One region of the Rossellomorea sp. FM04394 genome, then DNA from elsewhere that is predicted to be linked to it. Evidence: a T-box and tRNA genes for the amino acid it is inferred to sense, from the RefSeq annotation. Region 1 holds a T-box; the other holds one or more tRNA genes.
What was found. A T-box is a leader RNA that pairs with one kind of tRNA and senses whether it is charged. The one in region 1 lies ahead of tyrS (tyrosine--tRNA ligase), so its partner is inferred to be a tRNA-Tyr.

Region 1 (3,406 bases):
AAACAGCGCCGTTAACTCAAGGGCAATGGTGATAAAATCTTTCAATATAGTCATTTTGACTCCCTCCATTTTTGTTTAATCAATTTTTTTTGATTAATTGTCGGAAATTATATATCAATTTTTTTTGATTAATAAATCATAAGATGTCACCATGCAAATTAATCACTTTATTCACGCCTAAACAAGCAGCAAAGTTGTTCTGATAACAAGTGATTCAATTCAGTGTGATTTAATGTATAGTAACTCCATGTGCCCCGCGTTTCTTTCCGGATCAACTCAGCGTCCATTAAAATCTTCAGATGGTAGGAAAGTTTAGATTGGGGTAAGTCTAATTTATCCGATAAGTCACATACACACACTTCTCCCATTTCAGTAATTTGGTGCAGGATAAATAACCTTTTTTGATCTGCTAGTGCCTTGAATTTTTTTTCATATTTACTGAAGGTTGAATCCAGTGATATATCTTTTAATGGAATTTGTTTATTCATGCTATCTGCTCCTCTTAAATCAAATTTATTTGATATAATCTTACTATATGCAAGATCTTCCATCAAGTCAACTATTAAATCAAAAATATTTGATTTATTCAAAAAAACGAAAGCCATCTATTCTTGTTGATTAGACGACTTTCATACGGAGTTACATTATTCTCAGCTTTTTGTACTTCCTCTTCCCTACCTGCACAATCATCCCATCTTTAACCGCTACTTCTAATTGCATATCTACAACCTTTTCTGAATTGATTCTAATACCTCCATTTTGAATCATCCGTCGCGCTTCACTCTTTGAAGCTTGCATATTTAACTCAACAAGTAAGTCGATAATTGACACTCTACTATCACCCGTCCACTCTATCTCTGGAATGTCATCAGGAAGTGCTCCTTTTTGGAATACTTCCTTAAAATTGTTCTCAGCTTGTGCGGCTGCTTCTTCTCCGTGGTACATGGACACGATGGTTTTCCCTAAATGTATTTTGGCATCTCTAGGGTGGAATGTTCCTTCGATTAATTCCTTCTCTATTTTCGATTTTTCATCTAACGATAAGTCCGTTATCAGGTTGAAATATTTGATGATCAATTCATCCGGAATCGACATCGTCTTCCCAAACATTTGGTTAGGATCTTCATCAATCCCAATGTAATTATGTTTTGATTTTGACATTTTATCTACGCCGTCAAGTCCTTCAAGTAAAGGAAGTAAAATGACCACTTGTTTCTCCTGGTTGTAATGCTCCTGAAGATGTCTTCCCATCAACACATTAAATTGTTGATCCGTCCCGCCAAGCTCCACATCACTTTCTAATGCGACGGAATCGTATCCTTGCATCAACGGGTAGAAAAACTCATGAAGCGAGACTGGCTTCCCTATTGACAATCGATTCGAAAAATCGTTTCTTTCAATTAATCGGGCAACCGTGATCTTCGATGATAAATGAATCACATCTTCAAGATTCAATGATGACAACCATTTGGAATTGTAATGAAGCTCCACCTTCTCTTTGTCGAGGACTTTCCCAAATTGCTCAAAGTAAGTTTGGGCATTTCTCTTCACCTCTTCATCAGTCAGCTGCTTCCTAGCAACAGACTTGCCGGTTGGATCACCGATTTTACCAGTGAAATCCCCGATGATGAGCTGAATGATATGACCGTTTTCTTGGAACTGCCTCAATTTGTTCAAGACAACCGTATGCCCCAGGTGAACATCGGGAGCGGTTGGGTCTAGGCCAAGCTTGACTTTCAATGGTTCTCCTGTCGCAATTGACTTGACGAGTTTTTGCCTTAATTCTGCATCTGGTATGATTTCATGAACTCCATTTTTGTATAAGGCTAACTGCTTTTCTACTTCTTCCTGCTGATCTAGTGAAAGTGATTCCCATTTGTGTTGCATGAACATTCCTCCTTGATTGATATGTTTGTTTTGTTTGAATATTTGTCAGTTTGATCGTGATCATTTTTATTTCGCTGATATACTCCTAATTCCTTTGATAAATCGATCATCCTTCTGATATATTTTGATGGCAGAAGTCGAATTTGTTATTTCTAAACGTTATATCACGAAATTCGCCGTTAAAATAAACATTTCGCCGTTATATTTCAGATTTCACCGTTATCCACTCTCCTCAACAATAAATCACACCAAAAAACCACGCCCCTAAAAAAGGGACGTGGTTAACGCGGTACCACCCTCATTGAAGATTTCTCTTCCACTTCATTCGGATAACGGACCGGCCGTTCTTTGCTACTAAGGGTTCACAGAGAATGTTTAAGGAGGTAATTCGCGCTTATCTTTGTACTGATTCCCACCAGCCATCAGTTCTCTTTACCAGGGAGATAAGTCACTACTCATTCCTATCATGACATGTACGATTATGAATTTTCATTTATTTTACAAAAGAATGCCATAAAATACAATATGAATTTTCAACCTTTCACAATCCCCATCATAAATCCGTCGTATCCTTTAGTCCCGACGGTTTGGACAACAGTAGAATCAATTCGGGGCTCTTTAGATAACATATCAACAAATTGGCGAACACCCTGAACGCTTTCATCTTGGGTGTTTTCATTGATTACTTTTCCACCGCGCACCACATTATCTGTAATAATGACAGCTCCGGGTTGTGAAAGCTCCAGTGCCCATTTTAAATAATTGCCATTGTTTCGTTTGTCTGCATCGATGAAAATAAAGTCAAACTTACCCTCAATAGTCGGCAACGTATCCAAGGCAGCACCTACCTTAATTTCCACCATATGATCCATTCCGGCATTTTGAATGTTTTTTGCGGCGACTTTTGCATGCTTTTCGCTATATTCCAATGTTATAAGATGTCCGTCCTCGGGCAGTGCACGCGCAAGCCAGATCGTACTATAGCCTCCAAGAGTCCCGATTTCCAATATGCGTTTCGCTCCTTTAAGCTGTGCAACTATAGATAGAAACTTCCCTTGATTCGGAGACACATCGATTGCAGGCAGTTCTGCTTCACTATTTGCTTTTAGTACAGAGTCCATAAGTGGATCTGATACTTGAAGTTTACTCGTGAAATATTGATCAACTTCTGTCCAAGTATTTGTTGATGTCATCATTATCGCTCCTTAGTGAGTATCAATCATAAATAATAATAGCATAATTTACCATAGAAATGATTACTTTACGCTATTCTATAATCTCTCTAAATAAAATCTTATATGAAACCTACCCATTCGGGCATAATAACCAAAACAATTTGTCTTGGAGGGTTCATTCTTGCAAACCAATGATCAGGCATTATCCATTTTTGCACTAGGCGGAATCAATGAAATCGGAAAAAATATGTATGTCATACAACACGGTGATGATATTGTCATCGTTGATTGTGGAGGCAAGTTTCCTGATGAAAGTCTCTTGGGCATAGACTTGATTATTCCTG
Region 2 (3,406 bases), 1.9 Mb from region 1:
AATCAATGGACTCTTCCATTACCTTCGTCATACCAAGGCGATCGATTTCATGCATCGTATATACTTTAATGCCTTTTTCTTTAATTAACTCTCTTTCTCCTTCATCTAAAGAACGAGCTCCAATAATGACAATGTTTTCAGGCTTAATCTTTGGTGAGTTCTGCCCGATACTTGTCAAATCTTCATGGCCGATACCCAAGCTCACCGCAAGAGGCATGCCATGAATATTACCTGACGGAGACGTATCCCCTGTATTCAAATCACCATGTGCGTCATACCAAATCACACCTAAATTCTCATAGTGAGGAGAAACACCAGCCAATGTTCCGATCGCAATACTGTGGTCTCCACCAAAGATCAATGGGAAATCTCCACTCCCTATAACATCATTCACCTTACCAGCCAACGTCTCACTGGCTTCAGCAACCGCTTTCAAGTTACGCAGGTTCGTATCAGGATTATTATGTACACGCTCTGCCTGGCCAATCTCGATATCCCCTAAGTCCTTAATCTCATACCCAAGGTTTTCAAGACGCTCAACGATTCCGGCGTAACGAATCGCACTCGGCCCCATATCCACGCCTCTGCGCATTTGACCTAAATCCATCGGTACACCAATAATAGAAATATTTTTCTTCATGAAAAATTCCCCCAATTCGAAATTTATTTACTCCTCTATTTTATCCATACTATAAGCCATGGTTCAACTGGACAGGATTGTGTATATATATGCGCGTGTAGAGGTATTTAAGGTGGAATGGTGTAAGATTATGTAGACGTTTTTTGGACGAGGATGCCAGGGGGGAAATTGATATTGATTCGTGGTCCGGGGTAAAGTGCGATTTGAAAATAAAAATTGGAATTTGAAAATAAATGGCCCAGAATTTAAAATAAAATCTGAAATTTGAAAATAAGTGTAGGAAACTTGAAAATATCCTTGGAACAGTTGGGAGAAATTAGAGGTTGAGCATTGATTTTCTTAAGAAATTCTGAAAAAGTAAAATTCAGATCTTCTAGTTGTGGCAAAGGATTTAGAGTTGATAATAAATATAGTGAAGTTTTTTAAAAGTCGATAATATATACGGGAAAGTCGATAATAAATTACGCAATCCTTTAAACTGACGCCTAAATAGTAGCATTTAATACCCATTCTATCTTCACATACAAAAAAACCTCAAATCTCCTAAAAGATTCAAGGTTTAATCATGTCGTATGTATGGTTAGTTCACTTCGCTCACGTTTCGTAAACGGAAAGATATTTTGCTTTTTACAAAAATCTTGGTGGAGCCTAGCGGGATCGAACCGCTGACCTCCTGCGTGCAAAGCAGGCGCTCTCCCAGCTGAGCTAAGGCCCCATCATGCGATTAAGATTATAGAGAAATTCTCACACCATGCGATGTGAGAAAATGTGTGATGAGCCATGAAGGACTCGAACCTTCGACCCTCTGATTAAAAGTCAGATGCTCTACCAACTGAGCTAATGGCTCGTAATGGCTGGGCTAGCTGGATTCGAACCAACGCATGTCGCAGTCAAAGTGCGATGCCTTACCGCTTGGCTATAGCCCAATAATTACTCTAATGGCATAAAAAAGGGACATTTATAGGATGTCCATTTTACACTTAAATATACAAAATGGTGGAGGGGGGCAGATTCGAACTGCCGAACCCGAAGGAGCGGATTTACAGTCCGCCGCGTTTAGCCACTTCGCTACCCCTCCAGCTAAAAAAACATGGTGCCGGCAAGAGGACTTGAACCCCCAACCTACTGATTACAAGTCAGTTGCTCTACCAGTTGAGCTACACCGGCATATTTAATTCATGGTAGCAATTAAAGGAAAGATATTTTGCTAGCGCAAAAATCTTTGGTGGAGGATGACGGGATCGAACCGCCGACCCTCTGCTTGTAAGGCAGATGCTCTCCCAGCTGAGCTAATCCTCCAATATGTAATGGTAAGTTAAAAAAATTGGTGACCCATACGGGATTCGAACCCGTGTTACCGCCGTGAAAGGGCGGTGTCTTAACCGCTTGACCAATGGGCCATTCAAATAAAAATATAAAAGCTTCCAACCGGGCTCGAACCGGTGACCTCTTCCTTACCATGGAAGCACTCTACCTGCTGAGCTATGGAAGCAATGGCTCCGCAGGCAAGATTCGAACTTGCGACCGATCGGTTAACAGCCGATAGCTCTACCACTGAGCTACTGCGGAATAATATAGCCTGGCGATGTCCTACTCTCACAGGGGGAGATCCCCCAACTACCATCGGCGCTGAAGAGCTTAACTTCCGTGTTCGGCATGGGAACGGGTGTGACCTCTTCGCCATTATCACCAGACGAATTGCTTACAATGACAAATACTATTATATAATATTTTCAGTGTTTTTCAAGGGGTAAATTAAAATTTATTCCCTGAAAACTAGATAAAGAATTGATGTCAAGAAAGCCGAATATCAGCCAATGTTGTTCATTTAAAAATGACTCTTTGTGGTTAAGTCCTCGATCGATTAGTATCAGTCAACTCCACATGTCGCCATGCTTCCATCTCTGACCTATCTACCTAGTCATCTTCTAGGGATCTTACTCACTTACGTGATGGGAAATCTCATCTCGAGGGGGGCTTCATGCTTAGATGCTTTCAGCACTTATCCCTTCCGCACATAGCTACCCAGCGATGCCTTTGGCAAGACAACTGGTACACCAGCGGTGCGTCCATCCCGGTCCTCTCGTACTAAGGACAGCTCCTCTCAAATTTCCTGCGCCCACGACGGATAGGGACCGAACTGTCTCACGACGTTCTGAACCCAGCTCGCGTACCGCTTTAATGGGCGAACAGCCCAACCCTTGGGACCGACTACAGCCCCAGGATGCGATGAGCCGACATCGAGGTGCCAAACCTCCCCGTCGATGTGGACTCTTGGGGGAGATAAGCCTGTTATCCCCGGGGTAGCTTTTATCCGTTGAGCGATGGCCCTTCCATGCGGAACCACCGGATCACTAAGCCCGACTTTCGTCCCTGCTCGACTTGTAGGTCTCGCAGTCAAGCTCCCTTGTGCCTTTACACTCTGCGAATGATTTCCAACCATTCTGAGGGAACCTTTGGGCGCCTCCGTTACTCTTTAGGAGGCGACCGCCCCAGTCAAACTGCCCACCTGACACTGTCTCCCACCCCGATAAGGGGCGCGGGTTAGAATTTCAATACAGCCAGGGTAGTATCCCACCGATGCCTCCACCGAAGCTGGCGCTCCGGCTTCCAAGGCTCCTACCTATCCTGTACAAGCTGTACCAAAATTCAATATCAGGCTACAGTAAAGCTCCACGGGGTCTTTCCGTCCTGTCGCGGGTAACCTGCATCTTCACAGGTACTATAATTTCACCGAGTCTCTCGTTGAGACAGTGCCCAGATCGT

Region 2: it encodes a tRNA-Tyr, which carries the amino acid that the T-box ahead of tyrS (tyrosine--tRNA ligase) is inferred to sense. The anticodon was not compared.

What each region holds. Positions count from the first base shown of each region.
Region 1 is NZ_CP168654.1:2,108,314-2,111,719, reverse strand. It holds gene ACCB35_RS10510 (permease) at 1-54, opposite strand, end outside; gene ACCB35_RS10505 (ArsR/SmtB family transcription factor) at 168-488, opposite strand; gene tyrS (tyrosine--tRNA ligase) at 640-1,887, opposite strand; T-box leader at 2,156-2,364, opposite strand; gene ACCB35_RS10495 (O-methyltransferase) at 2,421-3,080, opposite strand; gene ACCB35_RS10490 (ribonuclease J) at 3,310-3,406, shown strand, end outside.
Region 2 is NZ_CP168654.1:172,573-175,978, reverse strand. It holds gene rocF (arginase) at 1-640, opposite strand, end outside; tRNA gene ACCB35_RS01000 (tRNA-Ala) at 1,280-1,355, opposite strand; tRNA gene ACCB35_RS00995 (tRNA-Lys) at 1,415-1,487, opposite strand; tRNA gene ACCB35_RS00990 (tRNA-Gln) at 1,492-1,566, opposite strand; tRNA gene ACCB35_RS00985 (tRNA-Tyr) at 1,635-1,718, opposite strand; tRNA gene ACCB35_RS00980 (tRNA-Thr) at 1,732-1,807, opposite strand; tRNA gene ACCB35_RS00975 (tRNA-Val) at 1,864-1,939, opposite strand; tRNA gene ACCB35_RS00970 (tRNA-Glu) at 1,966-2,040, opposite strand; tRNA gene ACCB35_RS00965 (tRNA-Thr) at 2,060-2,132, opposite strand; tRNA gene ACCB35_RS00960 (tRNA-Asn) at 2,135-2,209, opposite strand; rRNA gene rrf (5S ribosomal RNA) at 2,218-2,334, opposite strand; rRNA gene ACCB35_RS00950 (23S ribosomal RNA) at 2,485-3,406, opposite strand, start outside.